2 regions of the Streptomyces sp. NPDC002851 genome follow, and region 1 is predicted to be linked to the other one. Evidence: predicted binding sites of a transcription regulator. Region 1 holds the regulator's gene; the other holds the start of a gene.
The links. Region 1 encodes HspR, which represses chaperone genes until heat shock. Its sites were predicted from a motif close to TTGAGNNNNNNNNNCTCAA; they were not measured.

Region 1 (12,195 bases):
GCATCGACCTGGGCACGACTAACTCCGTCGTCAGCGTTCTGGAGGGCGGTGAGCCCACCGTCATCGCGAACGCCGAGGGCGCCAGGACCACGCCGTCCGTCGTCGCCTTCGCCAAGAACGGTGAAGTGCTCGTCGGCGAGGTAGCCAAGCGCCAGGCGGTCACGAACGTCGACAGGACCATCCGGTCGGTCAAGCGTCACATGGGCACCGACTGGAAGGTGAACATCGACGACAAGGACTTCAACCCGCAGCAGATGAGCGCCTTCATCCTGCAGAAGCTGAAGCGCGACGCGGAGTCCTACCTCGGCGAGAAGGTGACCGACGCGGTCATCACCGTCCCGGCGTACTTCAACGACTCGGAGCGCCAGGCCACCAAGGAGGCCGGTGAGATCGCGGGTCTGAACGTCCTGCGCATCGTCAACGAGCCGACCTCGGCCGCCCTGGCGTACGGCCTGGAGAAGGACGACCAGACGATCCTCGTCTTCGACCTCGGTGGCGGTACGTTCGATGTCTCGCTCCTGGAGATCGGCGACGGCGTCGTCGAGGTGAAGGCCACCAACGGCGACAACCACCTCGGTGGTGACGACTGGGACCAGCGCGTCGTCGACTACCTGGTGAAGCAGTTCAACAACGGCCACGGCGTGGACCTCTCCAAGGACAAGATGGCGCTCCAGCGCCTCCGTGAGGCCGCGGAGAAGGCGAAGATCGAGCTGTCCTCGTCCACCGAGACGAACATCAACCTGCCGTACATCACGGCCTCCGCCGAGGGCCCGCTGCACCTGGACGAGAAGCTGACGCGCGCTCAGTTCCAGCAGCTCACCTCGGACCTGCTCGACCGTTGCAAGACGCCGTTCCACAACGTCATCAAGGACGCGGGTATCCAGCTGTCCGAGATCGACCACGTGGTCCTCGTCGGTGGCTCGACCCGTATGCCCGCCGTCGCCGAGCTCGTCAAGGAGCTGACCGGCGGCAAGGAGGCCAACAAGGGCGTGAACCCGGACGAGGTCGTCGCCATCGGCGCCGCGCTCCAGGGTGGTGTCCTCAAGGGTGAGGTCAAGGACGTCCTGCTCCTCGACGTGACCCCGCTGTCCCTCGGTATCGAGACCAAGGGCGGCATCATGACCAAGCTGATCGAGCGGAACACGACGATCCCGACGAAGCGTTCGGAGATCTTCACGACCGCCGAGGACAACCAGCCGTCCGTGCAGATCCAGGTCTACCAGGGCGAGCGCGAGATCGCGGCGTACAACAAGAAGCTCGGGATGTTCGAGCTCACCGGTCTGCCCCCGGCGCCGCGCGGCGTCCCGCAGATCGAGGTCTCGTTCGACATCGACGCCAACGGCATCATGCACGTCACGGCGAAGGACCTCGGCACCGGCAAGGAGCAGAAGATGACCGTCACCGGCGGCTCCTCGCTGCCGAAGGACGAGGTCGACCGGATGCGCCAGGAGGCCGAGCAGTACGCGGAGGAGGACCAGCGCCGCAAGGAGGCCGCCGAGTCGCGCAACCAGGGCGAGCAGCTGGTCTACCAGACCGAGAAGTTCCTCAAGGACAACGAGGACAAGGTCCCCGGCGAGGTGAAGACCGAGGTCGAGACCGCCGTCGAAGAGCTGAAGGAGAAGCTCAAGGGCGACGACTCCGCCGAGATCCGTACCGCCACCGAGAAGGTCCAGGCCGTCGCCCAGAAGCTCGGCCAGGCCATGTACGCCGACGCCCAGGCGGCCGGTGACGCGGCCGGTGCCGGTGCCGGTGCCGGTGCTGCGGGCGCCGAGGGCGCCGAGCAGGCCAAGGCTGAGGACGACGTGGTGGACGCCGAGATCGTCGACGAGGACAAGCCGAAGGACGCGAAGGGTGGCGCCGCATGACGGAGGAGACACCGGGCTTCGACGAGCGCGAGCCCTCTGACGTCTCCTCCGGCGACACCCCCGATGCCGCCGAGTCGAAGGCCGCCTCCCCCTCCCAGGAGGAGGGGGCGGCCCCGGCCGGAGACGCCAGCGCAGGGCTGGCCGCGCTGACGGCGCAGCTGGACCAGGTCCGTACCGCGCTCAACGAGCGCACCGCGGATCTTCAGCGGCTGCAGGCCGAGTACCAGAACTACCGCCGCCGGGTCGAGCGCGACCGGGTCGCGGTCAAGGAGATCGCCGTGGCGAACCTCCTGACCGAACTCCTGCCCGTGCTCGACGACATCGGCCGTGCCCGCGAGCACGGCGAGCTGGTGGGCGGCTTCAAGTCGGTGGCCGAATCGACCGAGACGGTCGCGGCCAAGCTGGGCCTCCAGCAGTTCGGCAAGGAGGGCGAGCCCTTCGACCCGACGATCCACGAGGCCCTGATGCACTCGTACGCGCCGGACGTCACCGAGACGACCTGCGTGGCGATCCTGCAGCCCGGGTACCGCATCGGTGAGCGCACCATCCGCCCCGCGCGGGTGGCCGTGGCCGAACCGCAGCCCGGCGCGCAGACCGTCAAGGGCGAGGCGTCCGACGAGAAGAAGAAGGGCGCCGCCGAGAAGGGCGCCTCCGCCGAGAAGGGCGACGAGGCAGCGGCCGACACCAAGGAGAGCGGTGGCCCGGACGAGGGCTGACGTGATCGGAAGAACTGACGTCGGCGGTCACACCGACGTCATGGAGAAGCGAGAGGAGGGACGCCGGGGATGAGCACCAAGGACTTCATCGAGAAGGACTACTACAAGGTCCTCGGCGTCCCCAAGGACGCCACCGACGCCGAGATCAAGAAGGCGTACCGCAAGCTCGCCCGGGAGAACCACCCCGACGCGAACAAGGGCAACACCAAGGCGGAGGAGCGCTTCAAGGAGATCTCCGAGGCGAACGACATCCTCGGCGACCCCAAGAAGCGCAAGGAGTACGACGAGGCGCGCGCCCTCTTCGGCAACGGCGGGTTCCGTCCGGGACCCGGCGGGCCCGGCGGCGGCCAGTTCAACTTCGACCTCGGCGACCTCTTCGGCGGCGGCGCGCCGGGCACCGGCGGTGGCACCGCGGGCGGCTTCGGCGGCGGCCTGGGCGACGTGTTCGGCGGCCTGTTCGGCCGCGGCGGCACGACCCGGACCCAGCCGCGGCGCGGCCAGGACATCGAGTCCGAGGTCACGCTGAGTTTCACCGAGGCGATCGAGGGCGCGACGGTCCCGCTGCGGATGTCGTCCCAGGAGCCGTGCAAGGCGTGCTCGGGCACCGGCGACAAGAACGGCACGCCGCGGGTGTGCCCGACGTGTGTCGGCACGGGCCAGGTCTCGCGCGGCGGGGGCGGCGGTTTCTCCCTCACGGACCCCTGCGTGGACTGCAAGGGCCGCGGCCTCATCGCGGAGACCCCGTGCGAGGTCTGCAAGGGCTCGGGCCGGGCGAAGTCCTCCCGGACGATGCAGGTCCGCATCCCGGCGGGCGTGAGCGACGGCCAGCGCATCAGGCTCCGCGGGAAGGGCGCACCGGGCGAACGGGGCGGCCCGGCGGGCGACTTGTACGTGGTCGTGCACGTGGACGCCCACCCGGTGTTCGGGCGCAAGGGCGACAACCTCACCGTCGTCGTGCCGGTCTCCTTCACGGAGGCGGCGCTCGGCGGCGAGGTGAAGGTGCCCACGCTCGGCGGCCCTTCGGTCACCCTGAAGCTGCCCGCAGGTACGCCCAACGGCCGCACGATGCGGGCCCGCGGGAAGGGTGCGGTGCGCAAGGACGGTACGCGCGGCGACCTCCTGGTCACCGTCGAGGTGGTGGTTCCCAAGGACCTCTCCGCCACGGCGAAGGAGGCCCTGGAGTCGTACCGTGAGGCGACTGCGGACCAGGATCCGCGGGCAGAACTGTTCCAGGCCGCGAAGGGAGCGTGACCCCCATGGACCCCAGGGCGAGGGACGGCCGTCGTCGTAACCCGTACGAACTGACCGACGAGACCCCGGTGTACGTCATCTCGGTGGCGGCACAGCTGAGCGGCCTGCACCCGCAGACGCTGCGGCAGTACGACCGCCTCGGCCTGGTGTCTCCCGACCGCACGGCCGGTCGTGGCCGCCGCTACTCGGCCCGCGACATCGAACTGCTCCGCCAAGTGCAGCAGTTGTCGCAGGACGAGGGCATCAACCTGGCCGGGATCAAGCGCATCATCGAGCTGGAGAACCAGGTGGCCGCCCTCCAGCAGCGGGTCGCCGAACTCTCGGCGGCCGTCGAGGGCGCGGCCGCGGCGATGCAGCAACGCGAGGCCCAGGTCCACGCCTCGTACCGCCGCGACCTGGTCCCGTACCAGGAGGCCCACCCGACGAGTGCCCTGGTGGTGTGGCGGCCCAAGCGGTCGCCGTCGGGCGAGTAGTCGGGGGAGTAGGGGCGTAGCGGGGTAGCGGGATCGCGGCGTAGCGAGGTAGCGGGGTCCAACGCCTGAGCGAGAGAGGGCCGGGAGATCGACATCTCCCGGCCCTCTCTCTGTATGTGTCCGCTCCCCCCGCCCCTGCGGACACAGAGTTGAGCCCCGCTCTGCGGCTGGCTCAGGTAACCGGCCGGTTCCCACGATGCCGTGCGGCCGCGGCGCCTACCAGCGTCATGTTGGTGCGGTGCCGGAGGCGGGGGTGGGGACGAGCGGGACGTTTTGCCGTGTTCTTCGCGTGGAGCGGCAATTGCTGTGCTCCGGGGGTACGTTGCGGCCGTGAGTACCGCGACTGAGGATGCGTGTGAGGGGCACGAGCACGGGGTGGAGCGGCTGTGCGGGGCCGGGGACGCGGCGTATGCCCTTGCGGTGGCGGAGGGGCGGATCGGCCGAGAGGAGGCCGCGGAGGCACTCTGCCTGATCGACCTCGGGCTGCTGCACCCGGATCCCCGCGACGACCGCTGGCTGCTACCTGTCGGCCCCGGCGAGGTCATATCCCGACTGATGCGGGATGTACGGGCGGATGTCGACGCGGCGCATCGGCGGGTTGCCGGGGCGGCGGCTGCGGTGGAGCGGTTCGCGGGGCTGGGGGGAGGCGGGGAGAGTGGCGGTGAGGTGATCAGGGTGCTCGAGGGCATGCCCCGGATCCAGGCAGCCACAGTCGAGGCCGCTGCTCGGTGCGAGGTCGAGAACGTGGCTATCCAGCCCGGTGGAATCCGCCCGGAGGAGGACCTGGTCGAAGCCCTGACCAAGGCGAGGGGCCTGGCCCGACGCGGGATTCGGATGCGGAGCCTGTACACCCATGTCGCCAGGCACGGTCAAGGGCTGTACGCCTACCTGGAACAGATCGGTGACGTCGCGGAGGTCCGCACCCTGGAGGAAGTCCCTGAGAGACTGCTGGTGTTCGACCGCACGGTGGCGTTCGTTCCGGGGAACGCGGACCGCACCATCGCGCTGGAGATCCGTCACCCCGCGCTGGTGGAATACCTCTGCACCGTCTTCGAGCGGCTGTGGCGCATCGCCGTGCCCCTGGCCGTGAAGCTGCCGGATCGTACCGCCATCGCGGGAGTCACGCTGCGGGACCACTCCGTGGCGGCACTCCTGGCGGAGGGGTTTGCAGATGCGGAGATCGCGCACCGCCTCGGCATCAATGTGCGTACCTGCCGGGAACATATACGCAAGCTGGCCGAGACCCTGGGCAGTTCGAGCCGGGCACAGCTCGGCGTACGCATTGCTCAGGCCGGTCTCGACACGCCGCCGGGAGTCACTGGTCGTCCTCCAGAAGCCCCGACCGCGCGATGAGATAGCCGAGCTGCGCCCGGCTGCCGCTGCCCAACACCTGGGCCAGTTTGGCTATATGGGCCCGGCAGGTGCGGACGTTCATGCCGAGGCGGCGTGCGATCGCCTCGTCCACGTGGCCCTCCACGAGGAGCTTCGCGATGGAGCGCTGGACGCCCGTGATGCCGTCCATTTTGTTCTCGTAGGGGATCTCCCCGTTCAGCGGCACGGCCACTCGCCAGAACTGCTCGAAGACGCCGACGAGATACTCCACGAGCCCGGGGTGGCGCAGTTCCAGGGCCACTTGGCGGTCGCTGCGGGCCGGGATGAAGGCCACCTTCCGGTCCACGATGATCAGCCGGTCGATGATCTCCTCGAGGGTGCGCACCTCGACCTCGGGGCCGACGTGTTCCAAGTAGTTGAGGGTCAGCTCGGTGTGCCGGGCCGTGTGCTGGTACAGGGTGCGCATCTGGATGCCGCGGTTGAGCAGCGGCTGTACCCGGTTCAGGGCCTCGCTGAGCGTCTTGGCGGGCCGCCCGCCGCCCGGCTGGACCGTCAGGAGCTCCTTGGAGCACTCGGCGACGACCCGGTCCAGGGTCGCGTTGATCAGCCCTATGCCCTCAAGCACCGTGATGGCGTGGGTGGTTGGTGGGTCGATCGCGCTGATGGCCATGAATGGCTCAAACGCATCTGCCAGTGCGACGGTGTGGCGTCGGCGGTCCTGGATCTCGCGTTCGATCGGCAGAAGCAATTGCGCCAGCGCGGCGGACGGCGGGACCGGACGGAGCCAGTCCGTGTCGTCGGGGTCGGGGTGGAGCAGCGCCAAGTCGATGAGGCAGGGCGCGGCTTGCACCTCTGACCGGGCTATTCGGCCTGTACGCAGGGCGCTTGCATAGAGCTGCTTTCCTGCTTCGCACAACTCCGTATGCGAATGAGGGTGGTCCGAATCGTGCGCTTCTATCCTCATCTGTACACCCCCAGGCTCCTGCATATCAGGAACATGATGCCTGGCCTCGGTGGTGTCGAGGGCAAAGTGTGGGCCATCGTCTTTGCTGCGGGGGCTAGGACGCGACATCATCAAGTGAGGTTGCTCGGTAATGGCCAAGAGACTCATACGCACAGTGATTGCTGTCGCCTTCGTCGCCGCTGCCGCGGTGGGGATCGTGGAGTCGGCCGAGGACGCCGGTGCGCGGGCGTCCACCACAGTCGCGGCATCCAGCGACCCCGGCTGGCGCACCGCGTCGGCCAGCGACCCCGGCTGGATCGTCGCCACCACCACCGACCCGGGCTGGGACTGACAGCATGAGCATCCCTGAAGACACACGTTTCCGCCGCGAGATGGCTTCCGCCTACCGCTCCGGCTGGCACTTCATCGACCTCGTCACCGCCCTGGACTGCCCCGGCGACTCGTTGATGGTCACCCTCTTCGGTGAGCCGATCGTCGTCGCGCGTGACGAGGAGGACGACATCCGGGCCTACCGCTGCCTCCGCAAGCCACGTGGTGCGCCACAGCCGGTGCGCTGTGCCATCCGCTACGGAATGATCTTCGTGAACCTTGACCAGCGTGACCACGAACTGGTCGAGCCGGAAGCCATCCCCGCCACCCCCCGCAGTGCCTGACGCGATTCCCCCGTCGTAGTAGATCGCTCGGGCGCTTCCCCCCGCAGCGGCGCCATCGTGAACCTGAGGTCACGGTGGCGCCGCTGTCGTTTTGCCGCCTCTTACTTCCGAGTGGACCCGTGCGCCCTCGCCTTGAGCGGAATAGACTCAACTTTGTGTACGTTGACTCCGTCAGTGTTCCTTGAGAGGGCAAGGGGCCGCAGGGCAAGGAGGAGGAAGAGCGCACGTGGACGCCGAGCTGACGAACCGGAGCAGGGATGCGATCAATGCGGCCACCAGCAGGGCCGTTTCGGGCGGGCACCCGGACCTGACCCCGGCGCATCTGCTTCTGTCGCTCCTGGAGGGCCAGGAGAACGAGAACATCACCGATCTGCTCGCCGCCGTCGAGGCCGACCAGGCCGCCGTGCGCGCCGGCGCCGAGCGCGTGCTCGCCGCACAGCCCAGCGTCACCGGCTCCACGGTGGCGCCGCCGCAGCCCAACCGCGAGCTGCTCGCCGTGATCAACGACGCCGCCGAGCGCGCCAAGAAGCTCGGCGACGAGTACCTGTCCACCGAGCACCTCCTCATCGGGATCGCCGCGAACGGCGGCAAGGCGGGCGACGTACTCTCACAGGAGGGAGCCACCGCCAAGAAGCTCCTGGACGCGTTCGAGAAGAGCAGGGGAGGGCGCCGGGTGACGACCCCGGACCCGGAGGGCCAGTACAAGGCTCTGGAGAAGTTCGGGACGGACTTCACCGCCGCCGCGCGCGAGGGCAAGCTCGATCCCGTCATCGGGCGGGATCAGGAGATCCGGCGCGTGGTGCAGGTGCTCTCCCGGCGTACGAAGAACAACCCCGTGCTCATCGGTGAGCCCGGCGTCGGCAAGACCGCCGTCGTCGAGGGCCTCGCGCAGCGGATCGTGAAGGGCGACGTACCCGAGTCCCTGCGCGACAAGCGGCTCGTCTCGCTCGACCTGGGCGCGATGGTCGCGGGTGCGAAGTACCGCGGCGAGTTCGAGGAACGGCTCAAGAGCGTGCTCTCCGAGATCAAGGAGAGCGACGGGCAGATCATTACGTTCATCGATGAGCTGCACACCGTCGTGGGCGCCGGGGCCGGGGGCGACTCCGCCATGGACGCGGGCAACATGCTCAAGCCGATGCTCGCGCGCGGTGAGCTGCGCATGGTCGGGGCCACCACCCTCGACGAGTACCGGGAGCGGATCGAGAAGGACGCCGCCCTCGAGCGCCGGTTCCAGCAGGTCCTGGTCGCCGAGCCGTCCGTCGAGGACTCCATCGCCATTCTGCGCGGGCTCAAGGGGCGCTACGAGGCGCACCACAAGGTGCAGATCTCGGACGGTGCGCTCGTCGCCGCCGCCTCGCTCTCCGACCGGTACATCACCTCGCGGTACCTGCCGGACAAGGCCATCGACCTGGTCGACGAGGCCGCGTCCCGGCTCCGGATGGAGATCGACTCCTCGCCCGTCGAGATCGACGAACTCCAGCGCTCCGTCGACCGGTTGAAGATGGAGGAGCTGGCGCTCAGCAAGGAGACGGACGACAGCAGCAAGCAGCGGCTCGAGAAGCTGCGGCGTGACCTCGCCGACCGCGAGGAGGAGCTGCGCGGCCTCACCGCCCGCTGGGAGAAGGAGAAGACCTCCCTCAACCGCGTCGGTGAGCTCAAGGAGACCCTGGACGACCTGCGCGGCCAGGCCGAACGCGCCCAGCGCGACGGCGACTTCGACACCGCGTCCAAGCTGCTCTACGGCGAGATCCCGGCCCTGGAACGGGAGTTGGCGGCCGCGAGCGAGGCCGAGGCGGAGGCGGAAGCCGCCAAGGACACCATGGTCAAGGAGGAGGTCGGCCCGGACGACATCGCGGACGTCGTCGGCTCCTGGACCGGCATCCCCGCCGGACGGCTCCTCGAAGGCGAGACGCAGAAGCTCCTGCGCATGGAGGACGAGCTCGGCAAGCGGCTCATCGGCCAGTCCGAGGCCGTGCGTGCCGTCTCGGACGCGGTACGCCGGACACGTGCCGGTATCGCGGACCCCGACCGGCCCACCGGATCCTTCGTCTTCCTCGGCCCTACCGGCGTCGGCAAGACCGAACTCGCCAAGGCGCTCGCGGACTTCCTCTTCGACGACGAGCGGGCCATGGTCCGTATCGACATGAGTGAGTACGGCGAGAAGCACAGCGTCGCCCGGCTCGTCGGCGCGCCCCCCGGCTACGTCGGCTACGAGGAGGGCGGCCAGCTCACCGAGGCGGTGCGCCGCCGCCCGTACAGCGTGGTGCTGCTCGACGAGGTGGAGAAGGCGCACCCGGAAGTCTTCGACATCCTGCTCCAGGTCCTCGACGACGGCCGCCTCACCGACGGCCAGGGGCGCACGGTGGACTTCCGCAACACCATCCTGATCCTGACCTCGAACCTCGGCAGCCAGTACCTCGTCGAGCCGCTGACGAGTGAGGAGGAGAAGAAGCAGCAGGTCCTGGAGGTCGTACGGACGTCCTTCAAGCCGGAGTTCCTCAACCGCCTCGACGACCTGGTGGTGTTCTCCGCCCTCAGCAAGGACGAGCTGCGGCACATCGCGCGGCTCCAGGTCGACCGGCTCGCCCGCCGCCTCGCCGACCGCCGCCTCACCCTCGACGTCACGCCCGAGGCCCTGACCTGGCTGGCGGACGAGGGCAACGACCCGGCGTACGGGGCGCGGCCGCTGCGCCGCCTGGTGCAGACGGCGATCGGGGACCGGCTCGCGAAGGAGATCCTGGCCGGGGAGGTACGCGACGGGGATACGGTGCGGGTCGACGTGGCCGGGGACGCGGGATTGCTCGTCGGACGTGCGCAGTGAGCGTCGTCCGTCAGCGGACTCGGCGCCGTGGGCTGTGCCCACCCGTTCCGCCCTCGGCGGAACCGGCACCCACAGCGGTATGCGCGGTGCGGCGGGGCTTGCATCCCCCCGCACCGGATGGTGGAGGATGGGCGGATCCGTACGAAGGGAAATACACGGTGAGCATCGACCCGTCCTCGATTCCGAATTTCGGGGGCCAGCCCGAACCGCAGCAGGGCGCAGGACCGGCGGGCCCCGTCGTCCCGGACCAGGACCTCGTCAAGCAGCTCCTGGACCAGATGGAGCTCAAGCACGTCGTCGACGAAGAGGGGGACCTCGCGGCGCCGTGGGAGAACTTCCGGACGTACTTCATGTTCCGCGGCGAAGGCGAGCAGCAGGTCTTCTCTGTGCGTACGTTCTACGACCGGCCGCACGCGATCGAGTCCAAGCCGCAGATCCTGGACGCGATCGACGACTGGAACCGCCGCACTCTGTGGCCCAAGGTCTACAGCCACACCCACGAGCCGGAGGAGGGCGCGAAGCCCTCGATCCGCCTCATCGGCGAGGCGCAGATGCTGATCGGCACCGGCGTCAGCCTTGAGCACTTCGTGTCGTCGACGGTCAGCTGGGTGCGCGCGGCGATCGAGTTCGACCGTTGGCTGGTCGACCACCTCGGTCTCGTCGAGGACGTGGACTCGGCCGAGAAGCCCGACGACGAGGCGTAACGCCTCTCGCATGAGAAGGGAGTCCGGGGCTGATGCCCCGGACTCCCTCTCATTTGAGCCGCCTCATTTGAGCCGTCCAAGGCGGGCTGCCGCCTCGCTCAGGACGTCCCGCTGCTTGCAGAACGCGAACCGCACCTGCGTGCGCCCCGCCTCCTTGTCGTCGTAGAAGACCGAGTTGGGGATCGCGACCACGCCGCAGCGCTCCGGGAGCGAGCGGCAGAAGGACACCGCGTCCCGCTCGCCGAGTGCGGCGACGTTGGTGGTGATGAAGTACGTGCCCTGGGGGCGGTGTACCGTGAAGCCCGCCGCCGTCAGGCCGTCGGCAAGCAGGTCGCGCTTGGCGCGCAGGTCCGCGCGGAAGTCCGTGAAGTAGGTGTCCGGCAGGCGTAGCGCCTCCGCCACCGCGTACTGGAACGGGCCCGCCGAGACGTACGTCAGGAACTGCTTGGCGGTGCGGACCGCCGTCACCAGTGCGGCGGCACCCGTGACCCAGCCGACCTTCCAGCCCGTGAAGGAGAAGGTCTTGCCGGAGGACGAGATCGAGACCGTGCGCTCGCGCATGCCGGGGAGCGAGATCAGCGGGATGTGCTCGCCGTCGAAGACCAGGTGCTCGTAGACCTCGTCGGTGACGACGATCAGGTCACGCTCGACCGCCAGTTCCGCGATGGCCGTGAGCTCCTCGCGGGTGAGGACCATGCCCGTCGGGTTGTGCGGGGAGTTCAGGAGGAGCAGGCGGGTGCGGTCGGTGACCGCGTCGCGCAGGGCGTCGAGGTCGGGGCGGAAGTCCGGGGCGCGCAGGGTCAGCGGGACGCGGCGGCCGCCGGCCAGGGCGATGCTCGCGGCGTACGAGTCGTAGTACGGCTCGAAGGCGATCACCTCGTCACCGGGCTCCACCAGGGCCAGGAGCGTGGCCGCGATCGCCTCCGTGGCACCCGCGGTGACCAGGACCTCCGTGTCCGGGTCGAAGGCCAGGCCGTACCGGCGCCGCTGGTGCTCCGCGATCGCGGTGCGCAGCTCCGGGATGCCGGGACCCGGCGGGTACTGGTTGCCGCGGCCGTCGCGCAGGGCCCGGACCGCCGCCTCCCTGACCTCCTCGGGGCCGTCGGTGTCGGGGAAGCCCTGGCCGAGGTTGATCGCGCCGGTGCGCACCGCGAGCGCCGACATCTCGGCGAAGATCGTCGTGCCGAACTCGGCCAGGCGGCGGTTGAGCAGCGGCCGCGCGCCGTCGTGGGGTCCCGTGGAGGTCGTGCCCGAGGAGGTCGTGCCCGAGGAGGTCATGGGCGTCATCCTGCGCCGAACCTCTGGACTTCCTCAACTCTGCTTTGGGACGCCTTGGCGCCGGGGAATCGCCTTCTACAGCGCGGAGCGGCTAGCCGCTCCGGGAAAACGTAGGGGGAACTCGGGGGAAAGGAGGGA
Region 2 (12,195 bases), on a different contig from region 1:
GGCGATCCTGCTCTTCTCCTACCTCGGGGTGGAGTCCGCCGCGGTCAGCGCGGGCGAGGTGCGCGACCCGCGGCGCAATGTCGGCCGCGCCACCATCTTCGGGGTGCTCGGCGCCGCTCTGGTCTATCTGCTCGGCACGCTGTCGGTGTTCGGCACCGTCGCGCACGACCGGCTCGTGGAGTCCGAGGCGCCGTTCTCGGACGCCGTGAACGCCATGTTCGGCGGCGCGTGGGGCGGCACCCTCGTCGCGGTCGCCGCGGTGATCTCCATCCTGGGCGCTCTCAACGGCTGGACGCTGCTCAGCGCCCAGACCCCGTACGCGGCCGCCAAGGACGGCCTCTTCCCGCAGGTGTTCGCCAAGAAGGAGCGCGGCGTTCCGACCGTCGGCGTCCTGATCACGGTGGTGCTCGCCTCGCTCCTCACGGTCTACAACTACGCGGCCGGTGAGGAGGGCGTCTTCGAACTCCTCGTCACCGTCACGACGTTCATGGCGACGGTGCCGTATCTCCTCGCCACGGCCGCACAGCTCTACTACCTGGTCTCGGGCCGGTCCGACCGTGTCAACCGCGGTCGCCTCGTGCGGGACGCGATCGTCACGGCCGTCGCGGTCGGCTTCTCGCTGTGGCTGGTGGGCGGCGCCGGTTACGAAGCGGTCTATCAGGGCGTGATGTTCCTGTTCGTGGGCGTGATCGTGTACGCGGTGATGGCGGCGAGGTCGGCTCGCAAGAAGGAGCCCGCCGCCACGCGTTAGGACGCGGGTAAAGCCGCCGCGTGCGAGGGCGCCGGGTGTGGTCGGATAGGTGGCGGCGCTCGGCGCCATTCGTCACCGTCCGACAAGAAGGGAACCGTCGTGGCCACCACGCGCTCCGCACACACCGCCTGGGAAGGCAACCTGTTCGAGGGCTCCGGGAAAGTCTCCTTCGACTCGTCCGAGGTCGGGCAGTACCCGGTCTCCTGGCCCGCGCGCGCCGAGGAGGCCAACGGGAAGACCAGCCCCGAGGAGCTGATCGCCGCCGCCCACTCCAGCTGCTACTCGATGCAGTTCTCGAACATCCTCGACCAGGCCGGTACCCCGCCGACCAAGCTCGTGACGCAGGCCGAGGTCACCTTCCAGCCGGGGGAGGGGATCACCGGGGTCCACCTCACCGTGGAGGGGCAGGTGCCCGGCCTGGACGAGGGTGCGTTCCTCAAGGCCGCCGAGGAGGCCAAGGCGACCTGCCCGGTGAGCCAGGCCCTGACCGGCACGACGATCACCCTCACGGCGTCGCTGGCGAAGTAGCCCGCGCCAGGCCCCGCAAGCGGTACCCCTGCCGCCGCCCGGATCCACCGGACGGCGGCAGTGCTCTGTCCAGGCATTGACAACAGCGCACTCAAGTCTTGTGCTGGAGTGTGGGGCAGCGTCGCCTAAGGAGACGGTTATGGTACGTGCGGTCGGCATCGATCTCGGTACGACGAACTCCGTCGTCAGCGTTCTGGAGGGCGGTGAACCCACCGTCGTCGCCAATGCCGAGGGCGCGCGGACCACACCCTCCGTAGTGGCCTTCGCCAAGAACGGCGAGGTACTCGTCGGCGAGGTCGCCAAGCGGCAGGCGGTCACCAACGTGGAGCGCACCGCGCGCTCCGTGAAGCGACACATGGGCGAGGCCGACTGGCGGTTCCCGCAGAAGGGCGACGTCGACGGCTCCCGCTTCACCGCGCAGGAGCTCTCCGCCCGCGTCCTGCAGAAGCTGAAGCGGGACGCGGAGGCCTACCTGGGCGAGAACGTCACGGAGGCCGTGGTCACCGTCCCCGCCTACTTCGACGACAGCCAGCGGCAGGCCACCAAGGAGGCCGGTGAGGTCGCGGGGCTGAAGGTCCTGCGGATCGTCAACGAGCCGACGGCCGCGGCCCTCGCGTACGGCCTGGACCGGGGCGAGGAGCAGACGGTGCTCGTCTTCGACCTCGGCGGCGGCACCTTCGACGTCTCGCTCCTGGAGATCGGCGAGGGCGTCATCGAGGTCAAGGCCACCAACGGCGATACGCATCTGGGCGGCGACGACTGGGACCAGCGGGTCGTCGACCACCTCGTCAAGCAGTTCAAGAACGGGTACGGCGTCGACCTCTCCAAGGACAAGATGGCCGTGCAACGGCTGCGCGAGGCCTCCGAGAAGGCCAAGATCGAGCTGTCCTCCGCGGGCGAGACCAACGTCAACCTGCCCTACATCACGGCCTCCGCCGAGGGCCCGCTGCACCTGGACGAGAAGCTGACCCGGCCGCAGTTCCAGGAGCTCACCCAGGACCTCCTCGAACGCTGCAAGAAGCCGTTCCACCAGGCCGTGAAGGACGCCGGGATCGAGCTGTCGGACGTCGACCACGTGATCCTGGTCGGCGGCTCGACCCGGATGCCCGCCGTCACGCAACTGGTCAAGGAGCTCACCGGCAAGGACCCGCACAAGGGCGTCAATCCGGACGAGGTCGTCGCCGTCGGCGCGGCCCTCCAGGCGGGCGTCATCCGCGGCGATGTGAAGGACGTGCTGCTGCTCGACGTGACGCCGCTGTCGCTCGGCATCGAGACCAAGGGCGGCATCATGACCAAGCTGATCGAGCGCAACACGACGATCCCGACCCGGCGTTCGGAGGTCTTCACGACCGCCACCGACAACCAGCCGTCGGTCGGCATCCAGGTCTTCCAGGGCGAGCGGGAGATCGCCGCGTACAACAAGAAACTCGGCGTCTTCGACCTCACCGGACTGCCGCCCGCGCCGCGCGGCGTGCCGCAGATCGAGGTGACCTTCGACATCGACGCGAACGGGATCATGCACGTCTCGGCCAAGGACCTGGCGACCGGCCGCGAGCAGAAGATGACCGTCACCGGTGGCTCGGCGCTCCCCAAGGACGACATCGACCGCATGATGCGCGAGGCCGAGGAGTACGCGGACGAGGACCGCAAGCGCCGCGAGGCCGCCGAGACCCGGAACGCGGCGGAGCAACTCGCCTACCAGACCGAGCGGTTCCTGCGCGACAACGAGGAGTCGATCCCCGCGGACACCAAGTCGGAGGTGGACACGGCCCTCGCCGACCTGAAGGCGGCGCTCGAGGACGAGGAAGCGGACAGCGAGCGCCTGCGCACCGCCACCGAGAAGCTGGCCACCGTGAGCCAGCGCATGGGCCAGGCCATGTACGCGAAGACCGGCGGGGGAGCGGGCACCACGGGCGCCACCACATCCGAGGAGCAGCCGTCGCAGGAGCAGGCGGAGGACGTGGTGGACGCGGAGATCGTCGACGAGGACAAGGACACCAAGGGCGGCAACGAGCAGAAGGGCGCCTAGCCGTTACCAGAAGCGGGGCGGGCCGCTATGACTCTGGCCGCTACGACCCGATGCGCTCCCAGCCCCGCCGCTCGTCCCGCGTCCCCAACAGCCGCTGGTCCCTGCTCCGGTAGACCACGTACGGCCGGAACAGGTACTGCACCGGCGCGCTGAACATATGGATCAGGCGCGTGAAGGGCAGCAGCGCGAAGAGCAGCAGGCCGATCACCGCGTGGATCTGGTAGGTGAGCGGGACCCCGGACGCCATCAGGTCGACCTTCGGCTCCAGCGTGAACAGGCTGCGGGCCCACGGCGCGATGGTCTGCCGGTAGTCGTAGCCCGCGTGCACCCCGGCGTTGGAGAGCTTGGCCCACATGCCCATCACGATCGCCGCGAGCAGCACCAGGTACATCACCTTGTCGTTGACCGTCGTCGCGCGGAACACCGGGGCCTTCGTGCGCCGCCGGTACAGCAGCATCAGGAGGCCGAGCACCGCGAGGACACCCGCCGCCGTGCCGCCGTACAGCGAGAACAGGTGGTACGTCTGCTCGTTGAAGCCGACCGCGTCCGTCCACGACTCCGGGATGAACAGGCCCATCAGGTGCCCGACCAGCACGAAGAGGATGCCGTAGTGGAACGCGGGCGAGGCGATGTTGAGCAGCTTCGACTCGTAGACCTGTGACGAGCGCGTCGTCCAGCCGAACTTGTCGTAGCGGTAGCGCCACACCGTGCCCGCGATGAGGAGTACGGCGACGATGTACGGAAGGGCCCCCCACAGCAGCGTCTTCATGAATGCTCTCCGATGAACTCCGGGGTACGTGCGAACGGTTCGAGCCCGACCTCTTCCCGCGGCGGACCGCTGCGGGCAAGCGCCTGCGCCTCGGCCCGGTCCTTCGGCGACGGGCCCGGCAGCGTGCCGCAGACGGCGTCAAGGACCGTCGCGTACGGCGTGCCGTGGTCGGTGAGCGCGAGCCGAAGCAGCTCGAGGCCGGGCCGGAACTCCTTCAGGAGCACCGGGCCCGCCCGCGCCGAGAACTCCAGGACCACGGGCAGGAAGTCGGGCAGCTCAGCGGCCGCGAAGTCCAGGCCGTGCGCACGGTAGGTCTCCTTGAACGCGACGAGGGTCCGGCCGCGGCGGCGCGTATCGCCGTCCCGCCACCAGCTCAGATACAGGCTGTGCCGGTTCTTGAAGTCGAAGACCCGGACGTAATGCGCGGCCAGCTCCGGCAGCGGGGTGTTCTCCGCGTACGTCAGGAAGTCCCGCAGGCCCGGCGGCGCCGCGGCGCGCAGCAGCGGCAGCCGGGCGGCGAACTCCTCGTCCGGGTACGTCAGGCAGAGCGACGCCGCCTGGTAGAGGGCTGAGTTCTGCGGGAGGGCGGTCCGCGGTACCGAGGTGCTCACTGCTGCTCCCGTACGTCGGCCGGTTCCCGGTCGGCGGTCTGGCGTTTGCTGGCGGCGTGGAAGGTCTCCAGGGTCACCAGGGGCAGGTTGTTGTGTCCGTTGCCGGAGTCCTGGCCGAACGGGCCGTCGCCGCCCATCCCCGGGCCGTCGACGTGGTCGAGCGAGCACACGACGGGGAGCGCGGTCTCCTCCAGGTCGCGCGCGTAACCGACGGCCGCCGTCGGAATCACGTACCGCTCGTCGTACTTGGCGACCGCCAGGAGGCGGTACATGTCCTCGATCTCCGGGGCCGTCATGCCCACCGACTCGGCGATCCGCGCGTCCGGCAGGTCGCCGAGGTTGCGGGCGCGCATATGGGAGCGCATCGCCGCGAGCTTGTTGAGCGTGGCACGGACCGGCTCCGGGTCGCCCGCCGTGAACAGCTCCGCCAGGTACTCGACCGGGATGCGCAGCGTGTCGATCGCGCCGAACAAATGGTCCGCGTCTTCGCCGTCGAAGCCCGTCTCCGTCAGGGCGTCCACCACGGGGGAGAGCGGCGGGATGTACCAGACCATCGGCATGGTGCGGTACTCCGGGTGCAGCGGAAGCGCCACCTTGTACGTGTTGATCAGGGCGTGTACGGGGGAGCGGCGGGCCGCCTGGACCCAGTCGTGCGGAATGCCCGCCTCCGCGGCGGCGCGCTCCACGCCCGGGTCGTTCGGGTCGAGGAACACGTCCAACTGGGCCTGGTACAGGTCCTTTTCGTCCTGCGTCGACGCGGCCGCGGTCACCTTGTCGGCGTCGTACAGGATCACGCCCAGATAGCGCAGGCGGCCCACGCACGTCTCCGAGCAGACCGTCGGCAGGCCCACCTCGACCCGCGGGTAGCACAGGGTGCACTTCTCGGCCTTGCCGGTGCGGTGGTTGAAGTACACCTTCTTGTACGGGCAGCCGGTCACGCACTTCCGCCAGCCACGGCACGCGTCCTGGTCGACGAGCACGATCCCGTCCTCGCTCCGCTTGTACATCGCGCCGGACGGGCAGGACGCGACGCACGACGGATTGAGGCAGTGCTCGCAGATCCGCGGCAGATAGAACATGAAGGTCTGCTCGAAGGCGAACTTCACCTTCTCCGCGGCCTTCTCACGGGTCTTCGCGACCATCGGGTCCAGGTCGCCGTACTCGGTGGCGCCGCCCAGGTTGTCGTCCCAGTTCGAGGACCACTCGACCTTCATCGGCTTGCCGTCGATCAGCGAGCGCGGCTCGGCCACCGGGTAGTCGTCGCCGAGCGGGGCGTCCGTGAGGTTCTTGTAGTCGTACGTCCAGGGCTCGTAGTAGTCCTTGATCTCCGGGAGCTTCGGGTTGGAGAAGAGGGAGAGCAGGGACTTGATACGGCCGCCGTTCTTCAGCTTCAGAGCACCCCGTTTGTTCAGCTCCCAGCCGCCGCGCCACTTCTCCTGGTCCTCGTAGCGGCGCGGATAGCCCTGGCCTGGGCGGGTCTCGACGTTGTTGAACCAGACGTATTCCATGCCGTTCCGGTTCGTCCACGCCTGCTTGCAGGTGACCGAGCAGGTGTGACACCCGATGCACTTGTCGAGGTTCATCACCATCGCGATCTGTGCCATACAGCGCATCAGTCAGTACTCCACCTTCTGCGAGCGGCGCCGGATCACCGTCACCTCGTCACGCTGATTGCCCGTGGGGCCCAGGTAGTTGAAGGCCCAGGACAGCTGGGCGTAGCCGCCGATGAGATGGCTGGGCTTCATCAGGACGCGGGTCAGCGAGTTGTGGATGCCGCCGCGCCTGCCGGTCGTCTCCGTTTTGGGGACGTTGACCGTGCGCTCCTGCGCGTGGTGCATATAGACCGTCCCCGCGGGCATCCGGTGCGAGACGATCGCGCGGGCCACGACCACGCCGTTGCGGTTGACCGCCTCGATCCAGTCGTTGTCCTTCACGCCGATCGCGTCCGCGTCCTGCGGGGCCATCCAGATGCACTGGCCGCCGCGGGAGAGCGACAGCATGAACAGGTTGTCCTGGTACTCGGAGTGGATCGACCACTTGTTGTGCGGGGTGAGGTACCGGACCGTGACCTGTTTCTCGCCGTCCGGGCCCAACTCCGGCTCCCCGAACAGCCGGTTCATGTCGAGCGGCGGCCGGTACACCGGCAGCGCCTCGCCCAGCTCGTGCATCCAGTCGTGGTCCAGGAAGAAGTGCTGCCGCCCGGTCAGCGTGTGCCAGGGCTTCAGATGCTCCGTGTTGAGCGTGAACGCGGTGTAGCGGCGGCCGCCCGACTCGCTGCCGCTCCACTCCGGCGAGGTGATCACCGGCACGGGCGCGGCCTGCGTATCGGCGTACGTGATGCGCTTGCCCTCGTGCTCGGCGGCCAGGTGCGCCATCTTCTGCCCGGTGCGCGCCTCCAGGGTGCGGAAACCCTGGGTGGCCAGACGGCCGTTGGTGGTGCCGGACAGCGCGAGGATCGTGTTGCACGCCTTGATCGGGGTGTTGAGCAACGGCCTGCCGTCCGCGGGCCCGCCGCGCACCGTGCCATTGCGCTCCTTGAGCTCCTTGACCTCGTGGTCCGGACGGAGCGCGATGCCCTTCGCAGGCAGGCCGAGCTCCTCGACCAGCGGGCCGAGCGCCGCGAACTTCTCGCCGATCGCCGTGTAGTCCCGCTCCACCACGGCCAGGTTGGGCAGGGTGCGGCCCGGCACCGGCTCGCACTCGCCGCGCTTCCAGTCCAGGGCGACACCGCCGGGCTGCGCCGTCTCGCCCGGGGTGTCGTGCTGCAGCGCCGTCGCCACCAGGTCCTTGCGTACGCCGAGATGGTCCCGGGCCAGCTCGCTGAACCGGCGGGCCAGACCGTGGAACGTGTCGAAGTCGGAGCGCGCCTGCCACGGCGGGTCCACGGCCGGGGTGAACGAGTGGACGTACGGGTGCATGTCCGTCGTCGACAGATCGTTCTTCTCGTACCAGGTCGCCGACGGGAGTACGACATCGGAGAGCAGCGTCGACGAGGTCTGCCGGAAGTCCAGCGTGACAAGCAGGTCGAGCTTGCCCTCGGGCGCCTCCTGCCGCCAGGTCACATCGCGCGGCCGCGCCTCCACGGGCGCCTCGTCGGCACGCAGCGAGGAGTGGGTGCCGAGCAGGTGCTTGGTGAAGTACTCGGCACCCTTGGCCGAGGAGCCGAACAGATTGGACCGCCACAGGGTGAGCACGCGCGGCCAGTTCTCGGGTGCGTCCGGGTCCTCGACCGCGAACTTCAGCGTCCCCGCCGTCAGTTCGGATACGGCGTTCGCCACCGGGTCGTCCGCCGCGCCCAGGTCGAGCGGGTTCCGGTCGAAGGTCGGGTACGACGGCATCCAGCCCGAACGCGCCGACAGAGCAAGGCAGTCCACGCCCGTCATGCCCGAGAAGCGGCCCTCGCCCAGCGGTGAGGCGAGCACATCGGCACCGAACTTGTCGTAGCGCCACTGGTCGGTATTGAGGAACCAGTACGCGGCGCCGATCATCTGCCGCGGCGGCCGCGACCAGTCGCCCGCGCCCGCGAGCGTCGCCCAGCCGGTGACCGGACGGCACTTCTCCTGCCCGACGTAGTGCGCCCAGCCCCCGCCGTTGCGCCCCTGGCAGCCGGTGAGTTGAAGCAGCGCCAGAAAGGCCCGGTAAATGGTCTCGGAGTGGAACCAGTGGTTGGTCCCGGCGCCCATGAGGATCATGCAGCGGCCCCGCGACTTCTCCGCGGTCCGCGCGAACTCCCGGGCGATCTTCACGGCCTTCGCGGCCGGCACGGAGGTGTGCTGCTCCTGCCAGCCCGGCGTGCCGGGCGTCGAGGCGTCCTCGTACGAGGCGGGCCACTGCCCCGGAAGCCCCTCGCGCCCCACGCCGTACTGCGCGAGCAGCAGATCGAAGACCGTGGTGACCACCGGCCCCCGCTCGCCGCCGAGCCGCGTCGCGGGCACCCCGCGCGACAGCACCTCGCCGCGCCCCTGCCCGTGCGGCCCGCCCTCGGTGTCGAACCGGGGCAGCAGCACTCTGACCCCGGACGCCACGTCGGTGCCGTACAAGGAGAGTCGGGGGCTGATGCTGCCCAGCTGAAGATTCCACTTCCCCTTGCCGGACTCGGTCCAGCGGAAGCCGAGCGAGCCGTTGGGCACGGCCGTTTCCCCGGTCTCCTCGTCCAGGACGACGGTCTTCCACTCGCCGCCCTCGCCGCCCTGCTCAAGATCGGCGGCGCGCAGGAATTTCGCCGGGACGTACGCCCCGTCGCGCGGCTCCAGCGTGACGAGAAAGGGCAGGTCGGTGAACTTCCGTACGTAGTCCTCGAAGAACCCGGTCCGCCGGTCGACGAAGAACTCCTTGAGAATGACGTGCCCCATCGCGAGCGCGAGCGCACCGTCGGTGCCGGGGTGCGGATGCAGCCACTCGTCGGCGAACTTGGCGTTGTCGGCGTAGTCCGGGGCGACGACGACCACTTTCTGCCCTCGGTAGCGGGCCTCGGCCATCCAGTGCGCGTCGGGAGTACGGGTCACGGGGACGTTGGAGCCCCACATCATCAGGTAGGCGGCGTCCCACCAGTCCCCGGATTCCGGTACGTCGGTCTGATCCCCGAAGACCTGCGGTGAGGCCACGGGAAGATCGGCGTACCAGTCGTAGAAGGAGAGCATCGGCGCACCGATCAGGCTCATGAAGCGGGCGCCCGCCGCGTGCGACACCATCGACATCGCCGGGATCGGTGAGAATCCGGCGACCCGGTCGGGCCCGTGCTCCTTGATGGTGTGCACATGCGCGGCCGCGATCAGCTCGAGCGACTCGTCCCAACTCGCCCGCACAAGCCCGCCCTTGCCGCGCGCCCGCTGGTATGTGCGGCGTTTCTCCGGATCGCGCTGGATCTCGGCCCAGGCGAGCACCGGGTCCTTCAGGCGCTGCTTGGCCTCCCGGTACATCTCCAGGAGCGCGCCGCGAACGTACGGGTAGCGGACCCGGGTCGGCGAGTACGTGTACCAGGAGAACGCCGCGCCGCGCGGGCAGCCCCGCGGCTCGTACTCGGGCCGGTCAGGACCGACCGACGGATAGTCCGTCTGCTGGGTCTCCCACGTGATGATGCCGTCCTTGACGTACACCTTCCAGCGGCAGGAACCGGTGCAGTTGACGCCGTGCGTGGAGTTCACGACCTTGTCGTGGCTCCACCGGTCCCGGTAGAAGGCATCGGCCCCGCGCCCGCCCTTGAGCCGCACACTGTGCAGATCCGGCGCGGTCTCCCCACGCCGGAAGAACCTCCCGGCGCGCAGCAGCGCGGCGGCCGGCTCGGTCGGGTGGTCGGTCACCGTGGCCTCCGTCGGTCGTCCGTGCACACACACCTGAGGCCGAACGTAGGCGCGAACGACGCGGTCCACACTCCTGGGAGGGCCGTACGAGTCCGTACCGGCGCCGGTCCCGCATTACCCCGGACGTAATCGACTGCCGCGCACCACCCCGGCAGAGTGAGGGTCACCGGGCACCGGGCCGGCGCACTCCGTCCCGGCGCCCGGCCCGGCCGCGCCCGTGCCCAGGGCGTGTCCGGCGGATCTTTGCGCTTGCGGCGGGTGCTCTTCCCCTACCCGCCCCTTCCCACAACTGGGGCTCCGCCCCAGACCCCTGGGGGGGTCCAGGGGCGAAGCCCCGGGCGGGGTGAGGGGGCGAAGCCCCGGCGGGGGTGAGGGGGCGAAGCCCCGGCGGGGGTGAGGGGGCGAAGCCCTCAAAGGGGGTCTGGGGGCGAAGCCCCCAGTGGTGGGGGTCTGGGGCCGCAGGCCCGGCGGGGGGGGCTGGGGGCAGCAGGCCCCCAGTTTCGGGAAGGGGCGGGTGAGGGGAAAGATCTGCCGGACAGGCCCTAGGCGGGGGCCAGGCCTCTTCCTGGTCGCGTTCGCGGCCGGGGCGGGCGCGCTCGCCGCGCGCCCTTCGCCGCCCTGCAGTACGCGGCGCTGCGCCTCGTCAGGCGGGGGTGAGCGAGCGCAGGTATGCGGCCGTTGGCCGGTCGGCCGGGAGGAGGGTCTCGATGGCCAGCTCGGCCACGGTCACGTCCATGGGTGTGTTGAACGTCGAGATGGACGACACGAAGGAAAGCAGACGGCCCTCGTGCTCGATGCGGAGCGGCAGTGCGAAGTGGGGGGTGCTCTCGTCGTCGCTCGCGCTGTTCTCGCCGGGGTTCGTCACAGGGTACGCGGCGACCTCCTCGTACAGCGCGCGCAGTGCGTCCGAGCGGCGGAGCGCCAGCTGGCGTTCCATCTGGTGGAGCAGGTGGCCGCGCCACTCGGCGAGGTTGCGGATCCGGGGGGCCAGGCCCTCCGGGTGGAGCGTGAGCCGCATGGCGTTCAGGGGTGGGTCGAGGAGGTGCTCCGGTATGCCGTCGAGGAACCGCGCCATCCCGTCGTTGGCGGCGATGACGTGGTACGTCGCGTCCACGACCAGGGCCGGATACGGCTCGTACCCCTGAAGGAGCTGCTCCAGGCCCTCGCGGAGCACGCCCAGTGACGGGTCGTCGAGCGGGGTCTCCGGGAAGCGTGGGGCGTAACCGGCGGCAAGAAGCAGCGCGTTCCGCTCCCGTACCGGCACATCCAGGTGGTCCGCGAGGCGCAGCAGGAAGTCCTCGCTGGGCCGGGACCGGCCGGTCTCGACGAAGCTGATGTGCCGGGCCGAGGAGTCGGCCCGCAGCGCGAGTTCCAGCTGGCTCAGTCGGCGCCGCTCGCGCCACGCGCGCAGCAGCGGGCCCGCGCCCCTGCCGTCCCCGGCACGCTCCCCGTCTCCGATTCCCTTGCCCCGCACGGCGGTTGTCATACGGATGACCGTAGCCGATGGACGGCGACCGGCCGGATGCGTACGGCTGTGGCAGGCTGAGCCACAGACCCGCCCACGACCTGGCGAAGGAGCGCGGCCATGGCACCCCCCGAACCGCTGTCGCAGAAGGAGATCGAGGAACGGCTCGCCGAGCTCCCCGGCTGGTCGCGCCAAGGCGACCTGCTCGCTCGCCGCTACCGGCTCGGCTCCCACTTCGCGGCCGCGACGCTCGTCATGCACATCGCGCAGGTCCAGGACGAGCTCGACCACCACGCGGACGTCACGCTCGGCTACCACTCGGTCGACCTCACCGTGAACACGCACAGCATCGGCGGCAAGATCACGAAGTTCGACTTCGGGCTCGCGGAGCGGGTGGAGGAGCTGGCGGCCGCGCACGGGGTGCGTTAGGCGTTCGCCGGAACGTTGCCGGAACGGCAACTTCGCTGGCTCGTGCCGGGGACCCGCGCGCACCCTGGGCGCGACGGTGGAAACCCCGGCAGCCAAGGAGCAGAGATGGGTCACGGTCAGCACGCTCATCACGACGACGCGTTCTTCGACTGGAACGCGATGTTCGAGTACATGGAGCGGAACGCCGAGGTGTACACGCCCGTCTACCGGGCGATCGTCGGCGATCTGAGGGCCCTGTGCCCCGCGCCCGGTCGGATCCTGGACGCGGGCAGCGGGCCCGGGGTGATCTCCTGCCTGCTCGGGCGGGAGTTCC

Region 2: dnaK (molecular chaperone DnaK) is a predicted target of HspR. The motif match lies at 1,356-1,374, and genes of this name have one in related genera.

The regions. Positions count from the first base shown of each region.
Region 1 is NZ_JBSFUT010000042.1:36,171-48,365, reverse strand. It holds gene dnaK (molecular chaperone DnaK) at 1-1,865, shown strand, start outside; gene grpE (nucleotide exchange factor GrpE) at 1,862-2,581, shown strand; gene dnaJ (molecular chaperone DnaJ) at 2,651-3,832, shown strand; gene ACWD10_RS32475 (heat shock protein transcriptional repressor HspR) at 3,838-4,305, shown strand; gene ACWD10_RS32470 (LuxR family transcriptional regulator) at 4,636-5,658, shown strand; gene ACWD10_RS32465 (helix-turn-helix transcriptional regulator) at 5,621-6,601, opposite strand; gene ACWD10_RS32460 (hypothetical protein) at 6,732-6,932, shown strand; gene ACWD10_RS32455 ((2Fe-2S)-binding protein) at 6,937-7,254, shown strand; gene clpB (ATP-dependent chaperone ClpB) at 7,481-10,075, shown strand; gene ACWD10_RS32445 (YbjN domain-containing protein) at 10,234-10,779, shown strand; gene ACWD10_RS32440 (pyridoxal phosphate-dependent aminotransferase) at 10,843-12,057, opposite strand.
Region 2 is NZ_JBSFUT010000025.1:8,373-20,567, forward strand. It holds gene ACWD10_RS24580 (amino acid permease) at 1-751, shown strand, start outside; gene ACWD10_RS24585 (OsmC family protein) at 851-1,279, shown strand; gene dnaK (molecular chaperone DnaK) at 1,419-3,308, shown strand; gene narI (respiratory nitrate reductase subunit gamma) at 3,349-4,077, opposite strand; gene narJ (nitrate reductase molybdenum cofactor assembly chaperone) at 4,074-4,688, opposite strand; gene narH (nitrate reductase subunit beta) at 4,685-6,301, opposite strand; gene ACWD10_RS24610 (nitrate reductase subunit alpha) at 6,305-9,988, opposite strand; gene ACWD10_RS24615 (helix-turn-helix domain-containing protein) at 10,632-11,474, opposite strand; gene ACWD10_RS24620 (4a-hydroxytetrahydrobiopterin dehydratase) at 11,574-11,882, shown strand; gene ACWD10_RS24625 (class I SAM-dependent methyltransferase) at 11,988-12,195, shown strand, end outside.